2 regions of the Siminovitchia fortis genome follow, and region 2 is predicted to be linked to the other one. Evidence: riboswitches for the same ligand, from Rfam matches in the RefSeq annotation. Region 2 holds a riboswitch; the other holds the start of a gene.
What was found. Region 2 has a riboswitch for cobalamin ahead of FS666_RS11315 (ribonucleoside-diphosphate reductase subunit alpha). Riboswitches for the same ligand answer to the same signal wherever they lie in the genome.
Positions count from the first base shown of each region.

Region 1: it holds a riboswitch for cobalamin, as region 2 does, so the genes downstream of both, FS666_RS01740 (ABC transporter substrate-binding protein) here and FS666_RS11315 (ribonucleoside-diphosphate reductase subunit alpha) in region 2, are expected to answer to the same signal.

Region 1 covers NZ_VEKZ01000003.1:9,932-16,889, reverse strand. Annotated here, with positions in the region: gene FS666_RS01760 ((Fe-S)-binding protein) at 1-526, opposite strand, end outside; gene FS666_RS01755 (hypothetical protein) at 746-1,231, opposite strand; gene FS666_RS01750 (ABC transporter ATP-binding protein) at 1,291-2,628, opposite strand; gene FS666_RS01745 (FecCD family ABC transporter permease) at 2,630-3,691, opposite strand; gene FS666_RS01740 (ABC transporter substrate-binding protein) at 3,654-4,622, opposite strand; cobalamin riboswitch at 4,747-4,953, opposite strand; gene cls (cardiolipin synthase) at 5,067-6,269, shown strand; gene argS (arginine--tRNA ligase) at 6,312-6,958, opposite strand, start outside.
Region 2 covers NZ_VEKZ01000032.1:2,021-8,978, reverse strand. Annotated here, with positions in the region: gene FS666_RS11325 (ribonucleotide-diphosphate reductase subunit beta) at 455-1,495, opposite strand; gene FS666_RS11320 (flavodoxin) at 1,471-1,914, opposite strand; gene FS666_RS11315 (ribonucleoside-diphosphate reductase subunit alpha) at 1,899-4,181, opposite strand; cobalamin riboswitch at 4,308-4,486, opposite strand; gene FS666_RS11310 (hypothetical protein) at 4,815-5,201, shown strand; gene FS666_RS11305 ((2Fe-2S)-binding protein) at 5,222-5,716, opposite strand; gene FS666_RS11300 (FAD binding domain-containing protein) at 5,713-6,540, opposite strand; gene FS666_RS11295 (xanthine dehydrogenase family protein molybdopterin-binding subunit) at 6,537-6,958, opposite strand, start outside.

The DNA.
Region 1 (6,958 bases), on a different contig from region 2:
CCAGCTCCTCCCCTTGCCAAATGAGCGACATCCCATTTCCAAGCAGCACAGACAGCATGAGTCCGCCGATAAAAAGAAGGACAAGACCTGCATAAAACCCCCTCTTCAATCTGACAAGCTTTTCAATATACCGTCTGTAAAATGCCCATACAACCGCAACCAATATGATGAGCGTTACGATTTCCTGGAAAAACTTAAATCCGGGATACAGCGGGCCGAGCGGCAGATGCGAACCAGGCACGAGCCCTTTCCAAATGAAATCGATTGCACCAAATTGCACAAGAATAAACCCATAGAAAAACATGACATGAATGATTCCGCTCTTTTTATCCTTGAGCAGCTTTTTCTGGCCAAAAACATATGTCCAAATATTTTTCAGGCGCGCTTTCACATCATTATCAAACTCTATTTTTTTCCCTAGTTTAATAAACTTGATGCGTGTTTTGACGACATAGACAAACAAAGAGACGCCGTATGCCGTTACAAGCAAAAACGCAATCCAATTCAACCACAGTAAAGCATGCATATGAAATGACCGCTCCCTTCCGAATTGTTAAGACTGCAAATGACTTTTCTGAAAGTTATTAACTCCATTATATAATGAATGAGCATTCAGTCAAGAAGAAAAATGAAAAAGCTGCCCCCGTTGAATTGACAATCAGGGGCAGCCCAAAGGAAATTAAACATATGGATTATATTTTTGGAGTTTGCATTGATGAAAGAATAATACGGGGCTATTGGCATTTTACTTAATTCCGATTAAATTTTTGAGGCGGTGAATATCCGATTCATTTGTCCAAGTCCGTTTTTCCAAAAGCTCAACCTTTGCCGCAAACTCGTCCTGTTTTGACTCGAATGAATCCAATCTTTTATTCACGCCGTCAAACCTTTTGAATGTTTCAAGCTTGAAACCATCCAAATCAGCCTTTATTTCCTGCTGACCATGGATTAATGCCCCCAGCAATTCACTGTGTTCACCAAGCTTCTTGCTGTGTTCATCCAGCTTCCTGCCTTGTTCATCGAGCTTGCGGCTGTGTTCGTCCAGCTTCCTGCCTTGTTCGTCCAGCTTGCGGCTGTGTTCATCCAGCTTCCTGCCTTGTTCGTCCAGCTTCCTGCCTTGTTCGTCCAGCTTCCTGCCTTGTTCGTCGAATTTACGGCTGTGTTCATCCAGTTTCTTACTGTGATCGCCAAGGATTTCCAAAATCAAATCCAGCTTCGCATTAATTTCCAACGCTTCCCCCCTCCTTTCTTCACTTTATTCTACCATAGACAATCGATAAACAATCGACATTAATTCGACAAACCCGATTTCATGCTGCTGAACAATTTTTCCGAGCAATCGAGCAGTCCTCTTCGGATAGCTTGCCCAAGCTCGGAAGAAGGCCTTGCCGATGGTAAAATTGCTCCTTTTTGCGTTGCAGCCACCACGATGCCATCATCCGTTTCCTTTGGACGGACCTTATTTTTTAAAGCGGTTTGCTTTCCTTCCAAAGCAGCAGCCAACGCTTCAATCAACGCATTTTCGCTGACATGCCCATTGATAAAAAGCCAAGTATGGAAAAAACCCAGACGCCGGTCTGCAGTCAATACAAATAATAGGGAAAATCCACCTTCGTGGTTTACACTGTAATTTGTGTAAAGTTGATCATCATCAATCTGCATTTCAACAGTTTTCTCGCCATTGTCTATTGATGGCCTGCCTGTGCTGATAATGAACTTTTCCTTCCAGCCCAGACCGGAGCCGCCTGAAGCAGACGCTATTGTTTTTAAAGGAGTAGGCGAATTAAACAAAACACTTTCATCATTCCTGGATAAATATTTTTCATCCAAGATTGTCTTGTCATCTTTCCCTGACTCAGGAATAAGCACCATATTCGGCTTCGGGACCTCCGGATGCGGATGATTTTCCAGTGCTGTCCTGTAAATCCGCTGTATCAACGTTTCATTTAGAACTTCTTCAGGTGAACCAATGCAAACGACTTCACCTTCATTTAAAAGAAGCAGGCGGTCGCAATAAAGACCGGCCAGGTTAAGATCATGAAAAACCGTGACAACTGTAAGTCCTCTCTGCCTGGTCCAGCGCCTTAACCGATCAAGCAATCCTTTTTGGTGGGAAAGGTCCAAGTGATTTGTCGGTTCATCAAGAAGAAGGATGTCCGGCTCCTGGGCAAGCGCCTGGGCCAGGAAAGCCCTTTGCCGCTCACCCCCGGACAGCTCTTGCAATGACACATCCTGAAATTCCTTCATTTTTGTCAATGCCATCACTTCCTGGACAACCGCCTCATCTTTTGGGCTCCATGTATGAAACAGTCCCCTCTGGTGGGCATACCTTCCGAGTTCAACCGTTTCCTTTACAGTGAACGGAAACATTTCGCTTGTGAGCTGCGGCAATACAGCCATCAGCTTTGCAAGATTTTTGGAAGAATATTGTTGGAGGGGGCGGCCATCGAGCGTTATTTCTCCATCTTTATATGAAAGGAGTCTGCTCACCATTTTAAGCAGCGTCGACTTGCCGCTTCCATTCGGCCCAAGGATTCCGAACATTTCCCCCCGGCTGACAGCAAAGGTTATATTTTTCAATATGTTTGCATCAGAATAACCGCCGGAGAGATTTTTCACTTGAAGCATGTCATCCACTTCTTTCCATTCGTCTTCTCAACAAAATAAAAGCAAATACCGGGGCCCCTATCAGTGCAGTGATGACACCGATAGGCAGCTCTGCCGGTTCAATGACAATCCTTGCGGCCAAATCGGCTAAAATAAGGAAACCTGCACCGATCAACATGGAGAGCGGCAAAAGATGCTTATGGTCCGGTCCCCATAATATTCTTGTCAAATGCGGGATGACAAGGCCTACAAATCCGATCGTTCCCGAAACAGCGACAGCTGCTCCGGTTATCATGGAACTCGATGCCAATACAGCAAATTTCCTGGCGGGCACATTGACACCAAGATACTGTGCCCTCTCTTCACCAAAGGCAATCGCATTCAGCTCTCGCGAATTCAGTAATAGAACAAGGCTCCCTATAACCAGGAACGGCAAAATAATCTGCACATAGCTCCATCCTCTCATGGAGACACTTCCCAGCAGCCAGCCGATGATTTGGCGAAGTTCCTCTCCCGAGAGGGCAATCATCAAGGAAATGAGCGCTCCCAGAAATGAACTGAAAATGATTCCTGTTAAGATGATTGTCTCCACTTTCATGGATCTGTCGATGCTTCTGGCAAAAAAAAGGACAATAATGATCGTGATAAATGCAAAAACGATACTGAGAAGCGGCAGTGTATATATTCCCGCCAACGGTAAGGAGATTTGGTAAAACAAAGTGACAACCGCACCGACAGACGCACCGGATGAAACACCCAGCGTATAAGGGTCGGCAAGCGGGTTACGGAGCAGTCCCTGAAAGGCCGCCCCCGCAATCGCAAGCGAGGCACCGACAAGACCTGCAAGCACAACGCGGGGCAGGCGGACTTTCATGACTATATTGGCAAACATCGGATCTACCTGCTTTTCGTTTAAAAAAGGCAGGGCCTTGCCTGCGATGATGCTGACGATATCTTCTACCGGAACTCTTACAGAACCTATTGATATTGCCGCAAGAATGGCGGCAACCATAAAAATGATTGCCGCTGAGTATGCTACGAGTGGATTACTCCCCGAAAACTTCCGGGTAAACAGCTTTTGCAAGCGCCTCTACTCCTTCAGCGATCCGCGGGCCTGGACGGCTTGTAAGAGCCTCGTCTATCAAGTGAACCTGCTTGTCTTTGACAGCTGCGATGTCCTGCCAGCCTTTACGGTCAAGCACTTGATCCACCGGATTTTCCACATAGTTATAGTTGACAATGATGACCTCAGGATTCATTTCAATGATGGCTTCCTCGTTCATCATAGGCCAGCCTTCCTCTTGAACCGCATTTTTTGCGTTGATTGTCCCAAGCATTTGATCCATAAATGTGTTTTTCCCCACAGCATAAATTTCAGGGGCCGGCGATATTTCTACGAATACAGATTTCTGGTCTTCTTCCTTGATATCGGCCGCTTTCTTTTCGATTTCGTCAAGCTTGGCTTTCAGGTCTTCGTTCACATCAGACGCTTCGTCCGTATGCCCTGTCGCTTTTCCGATAAATTCAATGGTTTCGTACACCTCATCGAAGCTTTGGGCATCTTTGACGACAAGAACCGGTATACCGCTGTCTTCCAGCTGTTTTAACCCTGAGTCCCACCTGTCGCCCGCCGATCCGTGGGAAAGAACAAGATCAGGTTCCAAAGCAATGATCTTTTCTATGTTTAATTCCATGCCTGCCACTTGCTCCTTATCCTTTACTTCCTCAGGATAATTATCATTTTCGTTGACAGCCACTACTTCGTTCCCTGCACCGATGGCATAAAGGATTTCTGTATTGCTCGGAATGAGCGAAACAATTTTTTCCGGCTTCTCTTCAATCGTTACTTCTTTATCTGCCGCATCCTTCAGCGTTACCGGAAAGCTGTCTTCTGAAGCCTGTTCAGTTTTAGGTTCCGTATTTTGCTTCCCTTCTCCTGCATCTCCCTGATTGCCGCAGGCTGCCAGAAACCCTATCAGCATTAATGCCATTAACCATGAATAAATCTTTTTCATCCTGTAAATCCTCCTTATAAAAATAAAAAAACATCCCCAGTGCGCAGGAGATGAGTATGTATAAAGGCATGAATAGGCAAACAGGCATCGCCGCCTGTTTGTCACCTCTCCCATCCGCGCAGGTTTTTGGTGTTTGAATCCGGCAGGTCTCCTGGCTCATGTTCATCGCATTCTACCCCTTCCCATGCATATGCGCACAGTGGTCTATGGCAGGACGCTCCCATTTACAGTGGCGGGACCGCGTTGGAATTTCACCAACTTCCCTTTTTCAGCTTTCATTGCCGTTTTTTAAAAGCGGGCATGAAAAGCAACCGAATCCAAAAATATACTATTTTTTTGCATCAACAGTAATTATACACGATTTATTCTGTTTTCACAGCTTTTTCAAAAAGAATTTGGGAATACTAATCAGGATTCATTTCTGTTTTGAGGAGGGAATTCCAATTGAAGTGGCTGACTGGGTCCATCATTTTAATCACCGCATTACTTTTTGCCGCTTCCGCGGATTTTTTTCTCGGCAGATATGTTCATGGAAAAAAAATGAGGCCTTGCAGCTACCCTGTCAGAAATGGCCGGATTCAATTGATAACGAGCGGCCCGGAACTTTTTTCCAATTACTTTGATGATCTCTATAAGGCTGAAACAAGTATCCATGTGCTCTTTTATATTGTTAAAAACGACCGATTCGGCCAACTGTTTTTTGAAATATTGATCGACCAAGCCCGCAAAGGGATCAAGGTGCGCCTGCTGCTTGACTGGTTTGGAAGCAGAACGGTTTCAAAAAGCCTTCTTAAAAAGGCTCGCTCTGCCGGAGTTGAAGTCGTTTTTTGCCACCGTCCCCGTTTTCCCTTTGCCTTTTTTTCCCTTCAACAACGAAATCATCGAAAAGTCACGATCATTGATGGAAAAATCGGTTACGTAGGCGGGTTTAATGTGGGAAAGGAATATATTGATCTGGATCCCGTCCTTTCACCATGGCGGGATTATCATCTACGGATCGAAGGCGAAGGTATTGCCGATCTGCAGACAGAGTTCCTGCTGGACTGGGAGAGGGCAGCAGGTACCAGCCATTTGAAGGACAGTTCCCTTTATCCTCATTTGGAGAAAGGGCCGATGCCCTACCGTTTTTTTCCGACACAGGGAGTGGATGCAGAAGAGGAAATCCTGCAGTTGATTGATCAAGCGGAGGAAAATATTTTTGTCGGTACACCTTACTTCATCCCTCCCGAAAAATTAGTTTCCGGGCTTGTGCAGGCGATCCAAAGAGGCGTTGCCGTAACAGTTCTAGTCCCTGATAAATCGGACCATCCGATTGTAAAGGAGGCTTCTCTCCACTATTTGCGGAAGATCCTGGCAGCCGGAGGGGATGTCTATCAATATGAAGCCGGCTTTTTCCATGCAAAAGTCATCTTGATAGACGGAACGTTCTGTGACATCGGAACAGCCAACTTCGATTGCAGAAGCTTCAGGCTTAACTACGAAATCAATTGTTTTATCTACGACCAAAAGTTTATTGAAGAAACTGAAAGAATCGTTCAGGAAGATATAAGCCGTTCCAGCCGGTTATCCCCTGAAGACCTGGCTGATCCCCCCTTATCCGTACGCTCGAAAGAATGGGCAGGCATGCTCTTTAAATATTTTTTATAAAATGAACAGGAGCGCCATTCGGCGCTCCTGTCATGTGAAATATTACATTTTTTCCGGTGCAGACACGCCCACCAATGTCAATGCGTTTTTCAATGTGATTTGGGCCGCATTTACGAGGGCGAGGCGGGCTTTCGTTTCGTCAAGCTGTTCTTCATTCAACACTTTTTCAGCATTATAATAGCTGTGAAAAACGGACGCCAATTCAAAAATGTAATTGGTGATCCGATGGGGAATCCGTTTATCAGCCGCCTCCGCAATGACTTGAGGGAATTCACCGAGTTTCTTCAAGAGATCAATCGCTTTTTCGCTGGAAAGGGATGAAAAGTCGGTGCCTGCATCAAAGGAAATTCCCTTTTCTTCTGCGGAACGCAAAATGCTGCAAATCCGCGCATGGGCATACTGGGCGTAGTAGACGGGATTGTCATTTGATTCGGCAACAGCCAGATCAAGATCAAAATCCATATGCGTGTCACCGCTTCTCATGGCAAAGAAGTAGCGCACCGCATCAAGTCCGACCATTTCAATCAAGTCTGTCATTGTCACCGCTTTTCCCGACCTTTTGCTCATCTTGACCCTTTCCCCGTCTTTATACAGGTTAACCAGCTGAATGATCTCCACTTCAAGCATGTCAGGATCAAAGCCGAGCGCCTCGATTGCCGCCTTCATTCTGGGGATATAACCATGGTGGT
Region 2 (6,958 bases):
AACTATAAAATTCCATACCTGTGAATAACTTTTTTTTACTAAATGCTGCGTCTAGCTCCAGCGCCTATCGACTAGCAGACTTCGCGCTTAATGTGCTCCTGCGGCGTAGCTTATTCGAGGATGTTTGGCTCACCTCGTCGCAAAGCTGCACGAGGCCATCTCAAGTAGTAGCTTTCCTACGATAAGTCAACATCGGCTCCGACGGACAGGACGTCCTAGTGCAGGCGAAGCGACAGGATGTCGCGTCCTGAGCCTGCCTTCGTCGCCGTGTTGTCTGGCTGCGAGTGCCATCGGCGCAAGGATTAAGCCAATCGCTGCTGAAGGCAAACTACGCCTTCTTCAGCGCTCGTCTAGCTTTGCGCCGATAAGCAGGCACTCTCCGCCTTTCCTTATCCTTTATCTCGTCGTAAGCACTCCAGTCTGTACGTCGATAAACAGGCGATTGCGCTTTTGTTTATAATTCATCAAATCCGTTCAGATCGCTTGTTTTGGTGTATTGGCGGGATTTTTGTTCGAAAAAGTCGGTTTTCGTATCATCAAAATTGTCTACATAGGCACGGATCCATTTCATCGGATTATCAACATAATCTTCATAAATTTCGCTCAACCCCAGCATTCTAAGCATTTTATTTGCTCGGTACTTGATATAGCCCTCCATCTCAATGAGGTCGATTCCATCAATTCCATCCAGTACATAGCGGCTCCAATACATTTCCTGATCGACCGAATGGCGGAACTGGGCGTATACCCAATCCGTAAATTCTGCCGAATTATATTCCGGATTTTCGGCCAGAGTGGCACGGAACAGATCGCTGATAAAACGGCCATGCTGAAGCTCGTCGCGGTTAATATAAGAAATCATCGTGGATGTTCCGACCATTTTTTGATTCCTTGCCATGTTATAGAAGAAAGCAAATCCTGAATAAAAGAATAATCCTTCAAGCAATGCGGTGTAGACCATTGCCTTTAAAACATTTTCAATGGAAGGGTTCAATGCAAACTCATTATACACTTGCATGATCCTTTCATTTCTTTTCAGTAACACTTCATCTTTTCTTCCGGTTTCAAATGATTCATTTTGTCTGTCAAAAGAAGTGACGGAAGAAAGGACATATGCGTAACTGTGGTTGTGCTCGCTCTCCTGGTCGGCGATTGTCGCCATGATTGATTTTACGGAAGGGTCGGTTGAGTAATGGCCGATTCTGGCTGCAATATCAGTCTGCGGGCCATCAAGTGTCGCAAGCAATCCGATAATTTTTAAAAATGCATCCTGTTCAATTTCCGGAAGTGTTGGAAACTGCTTGATATCCTGGGTCATATCCACCTCGCTGGCACGCCAGAATAATGCACGGATCTGCTCCCTGTGATTGTAGAAATGAGGGTAGGCAAGGTCGTTCCAATTCAAGATGCCGCTTGCCTTTCCCCCGAACAGTGCTGTTGATTTATTAGGATTCAGTGGTTCCAACACGGCTACTTTGTCAAGTGTTTTAGGCATTGATTCAATACTCCTTCCGTCCATTTTTTTACTGTATTTTCCTGAGAGCCTCTGGGACTTTGCTCAATTTTTAAAGGCTCAAATGATGAATGATAAAATGCCGCGAGTTTTTCAGCAGCATGGCAAAACAATGCATCGCCCCCGAATTGCGTATCTCCTGTTCCAAATACATAAACGTTGGGCGGTTTATACCCGATTTCGTAGACAAAGTCCTTTACAAGTTCCGGAGTTTTCCCTTTTCCCCAAGTAAAGGTTCCGACCAGCATGGCGTCAAAGCGGGAAGGATCGGGTGCGGGTCCCGATCCGATCCGGTGCAAAAGGGTGGAATGCCCATTTGTTGAAAAAATGTCATCGATGATTTCGGCCGTCTCTTTCGTGTTTCCGCTGAAGCTGGCATAGCAGATCAGGATTCGCACCATACACAATCCTCTATATCCGATGCGGTCGATCTCACGTAATATGTTGTTTTCAACCCTGAATCCCAAGCCTGCAAATGCAAATCGAGCATGACCTGCGCCTTAATATGATTCGGGACGTAAAAGTTAAATGAGACGGCCTGGTCGATATGTCGCTGTCTCGCAGCATTTTGCTGGATGGACCAGCGCTGATCCACAATGTATGCCGATTTCCTGTACACATTGTATGTATGATGGTCAAGGTCCGGTGCAACAACCGGGAGCTTATAATTTTTCTTTTCTTCATGGTAAAACGGTTTGAAGACGGGGTCGATGCTGGCAGTCGAGCCCGCTATGACAGATGTGCTTGAATTTGGAGCAACTGCCATCAAGTACCCGTTTCTTATGCCGTGTTCTTTTACATCATCCATGATTTCTTTCCACTCATTTTCGTTGTCATCCGCAAGGTAGCCGCGCACTTCAAAGTAATGGCCTGTCTGCCAGTCGCTTCCTTCAAACAGCGGGTAAGCGCCTTTTTCTTTTGCCAGCTGCACGCTTGCTTTGATGGTCAATTGGGCAATTTTCTCATATAGTCTGTCCGCCAATTGAACAGCCTCTTTGGATTCCCAGGCGATGCCCTTTAGGGCCAGCAGGTGATGCCAGCCGAAGGTTCCGAGGCCGATGGCGCGGTATTTTTGATTAGTAATGGCTGCCTGCTTGACATCGATCGTATTCAGGTCGATGACATTATCCAGCATTCTTACCTGGATAGGAATCAGCCTCTCCAAAATCTCGAAGTTGTCCTCATTCGGATCAACAGATTTTCCCAGGTTGATGGAAGAGAGGTTGCATACGACGAAGTCACCGGCTTTTTTATATGAAATGATTGTATCCCCATCAACCGTTTCCTCACAATGAATGGTAGGGGACATATTTTGCATGATTTCTGTGCATAAATTGCTGGAATACACCATCCCGGCATGCTTGTTTGGATTCATGCGGTTCACTTGATCCCTGTAAAACATGAAAGGAGTACCTGTTTCCAACTGGGACTTCATGATTCGGATCATGATCTGGATGGCAGGAATCGTTGTTTTGGTCAATTGTTCACACTGGACACATTCTTCGTATTTTTCCCTGAAAGAACCTGCCCCTTTTTCTTCATCATAAAAGTCTTCCAAAGAATAGCCCATCACTTGTTTCACTTCATAAGGGTCGAATAAATGCCAGTCTCCGCGTCTTTCAACCTGCTCCATGAACAGGTCGGGCAGGCAGACTCCTGTAAAAATATCGTGCGCCCGCTGCCTTTCGTCTCCGTTGTTGAGCTTCAAGTCGAGAAAGGAAAGGATATCGGCATGCCATACGTCAAGATAGACAGCAATGGCACCTTTGCGTCTTCCAAGCTGGTCTACGCTGACTGCCGTGTTGTTCAACTGTTTGATCCACGGAACGACGCCTGATGAAGCGCCTTTAAACCCTTTGATGGAGCTGCCGCGTGCTCTCACTTTGCCCATGTAGACGCCGATTCCGCCTCCGTCTTTGGATAGTCTGGCAACATCCGTGTTGCTGTTGTATATGCCGATCAGGGAATCATCCACAGTATCAATGAAGCAGCTCGACAATTGCCCGTGGGCGAGCCCGGCATTGGCAAGTGTCGGCGTCGCAACCGTCATATAGAGATTTGAAAGCGCCCAGTAGCTTTCCGCCACATGTTCCAAGCGTTTATCTGCCGCTTCATCCTGCATGAGATGCATCGCAATGATGAGCCATCTTTCCTGTGGCAGCTCGAATGTGTTCTTTTCATGGTCAACAGCCAAATATCTTGTAGCCAGCGTATGTAGGCCTGTATAATCAAAAAGGTAATCACGCTCCGGATCAATCAGCTTTGACAATTGATCGATTTCATGTTTGCTGTATTTTTCCAAAAGGGAGGGGGAATAAATCCCTTTTTCCGTCAACGCTGTTATAAGGCTGTAAAAATCGCCGTATTTCTTATTTTTATCATAGGAACGGCTTTCGGCAGCCCTTCTGTATAAATCGTGCAAATATATTTTTGCTGCATCAAAAGACCATTGTGTATTCAATTCATCAACGTTTTCCAGCGCGGACTGAATGAGCAGGTCTGTAATATGCTCTGCTTTTAGCTCTGTTTTTGCTTCAATACTTCTAAAAATTTTATCGCGGTAGTCCATTGAATCTATCAAAGTGACTCTCTTAAGAAATTTGTCCAGCCGATCTCTGTCAAATGGTTTTTTTCTGTTTCCATCTTCTTTAACGATGATTGTTGTCATTTTTAATAGAAACCTCCTGTTTTCTCCAATAAAAAAATCCACTCCGGGGAACAGAGCGGAACAAACGATAGGGAAAAAAGGAAACAGTTTCGCTATCGTTTCATCTTCCCAACCCCCGAAGAATTGAAACTCGGACAAGAAAAGGCAGGTCTCCTGACTTGTGCATCATCCTACTGGGGAACCTTCCCGTTTATGGACAGTGGTTCTTTCCCGGTCGTTCGCACTTACAGTTGCGGGGACAGTTCCGGATTTTCACCGGATTCCCTTTTAAGCCCTCAATGGGCACCTCGTCTTGTGAATTATCAATATATTGTGTTGTGTAAAATGTTTGTCACCAAATATAGTGTCGATTGTGATTTTATCATGAGTAAAATTGAAATACAAGCACAATCTTTTTTCTTTTAAGAGAATGGCAGGCAACCTTGACAAGGAGGGGAGAAACGGTAACCTCGACAAATTGGGATGTAATTGCAGGAAAGGAAGGCTAGATATGCAGTTTGATATATTTGAAATCTTGAAGTACATATCCTTGTTTATCTGATTAAAAAATTTTTCCCAGTTGAAAATATGGATAAAACCTTTCTGATGTATGAAGAATAATGACTAAGCAATTTTATCAGGGAGGAATCCGATATGAACAGTAACCAAAAAAAACAGCAGGCGGAACTGCAAGCATTTGCACAGAAAATAAATCAGCAGGAAGCCCAAAAAAACGATCAGCAGCTGGACCAGCAATTCCAGTCACAAAAAAAGCAGGCGATCCAAGCCATGCAGCAGGCAGAAATGATAATCCGGCAAAATGCTTCAGTGACTGATATTCAATCGTTGCAGCAGGCGCAGCAGCAGCTTCAGCAGGCAACGCAGCAATTGAGCCAAATGCAGGGGATCTCCGTCACACACTCGACAAGCGCCCAGCAGCAACAGCTGGAACAGGTCCAGCAGCAGATCGAACAGGCTTCCCAAACTTTGCAGCTGATTCAATCATTAAATAGCGGCGACAAGAGCTTTAAGAAAGGTTAAGAGGAAGATGTCCCCGGCTTTCACATAAGCCGAGGGTTCTTTTTTTCCGCATCCAGGACTGACTTGACCGCTTCCTTTATTTCGGCGTATCCTGTACACCTGCATAGGTTTGATTCAAGCCATTCTTCAATCGTCTCATCTGATGCATCCGGGTGAGCCTGCAATAAAGCGTGGCAATTTAAAACGAACCCAGGCGTGCAATATCCGCATTGGATGGCCCATTTTTCAACAAATGCCTTTTGGATAGGCGAATCTTTCAGCCCCTCAATCGTCAAAAGGGATTTATTCAGAGCCTCAATTGATAAAACAAGGCAGGAATGTACTGGCTTTCCACCCATCAAAATAGTGCAGGCACCGCAATCACCATTTCCGCAGGCGGGCTTCGCTCCGCTTAACCCCAGCTGCCCCCTTAGAGTCTGAAGGAGGGTATCTCCGGACCGGATGATCGCTTCCCGTGTTTCTCCGTTAACATGAAACTGTACGACCGACTTTCCTTTTCCGTGAGAAAGCATCATTTCGCCGCTGCCTCCAAATCCTTGATCATCAGAAAAAGACCATTTTTTAAAATGAACTTTCGATATTCGGCAGAACCCTGAAAATCCTCAATAACAGGTGCAGGAAGATGTTCAAGTGACTTCTCAACCCGGGCAGAAGGTGATAGTGAGTCATCGTTTAATGCTGATTCCATTTCTTTTGACCGGAACGGACTGGAACAGATCCCCGAAAAAGCAACTGTAATTTTGTCCTGCTCTTTAACCGCCGCTATTGTTACGAGTGGATATCCCACTTTTGAACATCTCGTTTTCTTGTAGTGGAAGAAGGGAAGAGATGCGTACTTCTTGTCAATTATGATTTGGGTCACCATTTCGCCGGGTTCCAGCTGAAGTCGATTGGATGAACCCAACGAAATCAGTCTTTCTCGGTCACTGCCTGCGATTTTTAGTTTTGCCTCCGACAACAACAGCGGAAGCATGCCTTCCCGATAGATCAAACGGCTGTTCAAATGCCCGCCGATGGTAATTTTGTTTCTGGATGTATGGTTGGCGATCCGTCTGATTGTTTCGGCAAGAAGGGGAAAACAGCCCGCCTCGATGACTTCATTTAACGTAAGGGCAGCACCCAGGACAATTTGCTCCCCATCATCTATAAATTCATGGCACTCAGGTATCCCTTTAATATCAATGATTGCTTCCGCCTGAATGTTGTTGTTCTTGGCAAAAGTGATGAACTCGGTTCCTCCGCAAAATATGGAGGCCTTTTTTGCCCCCAATGATTGCATCAATCCCACTGCATCATTCACATTATCAGGGCGGTAGTATTCAAAATCAAAAGGAATCATTCCAAAGTCTCCTTTTGTTTCCAAATGAACTCGGGAATGAGAGGCAAGCGGTTCAGGTTTGTCTGGACCGCAGCCGAAAGAGCGTTCGCAAGCGCAGCAGGCATCCCTATGACTCCATATTCCCCGATTCCCCGCGCCCCGAAAGGGCCATCAGCCGATGGTGTCTCTATGAAATCAACAAGGTATTCATCAGGCTCTTCACCGAAGCGCAGCATTTGATACGTTCTCAATTGAGGATTTTGTACAATTCCATTTCCGTCAAAAATAAACGATTCACTGCTGGCAAAACTGAGTCCCAAATACATGCCGCCCCTCATTTGCTGGGCGGCTGTCGCCGGGTTAATGATAGTACCTCCGTCCAATACAGTGACAGCCTTTAAAATTTTATAAGAGTAATCTTCCGGATGCAATTCTATTT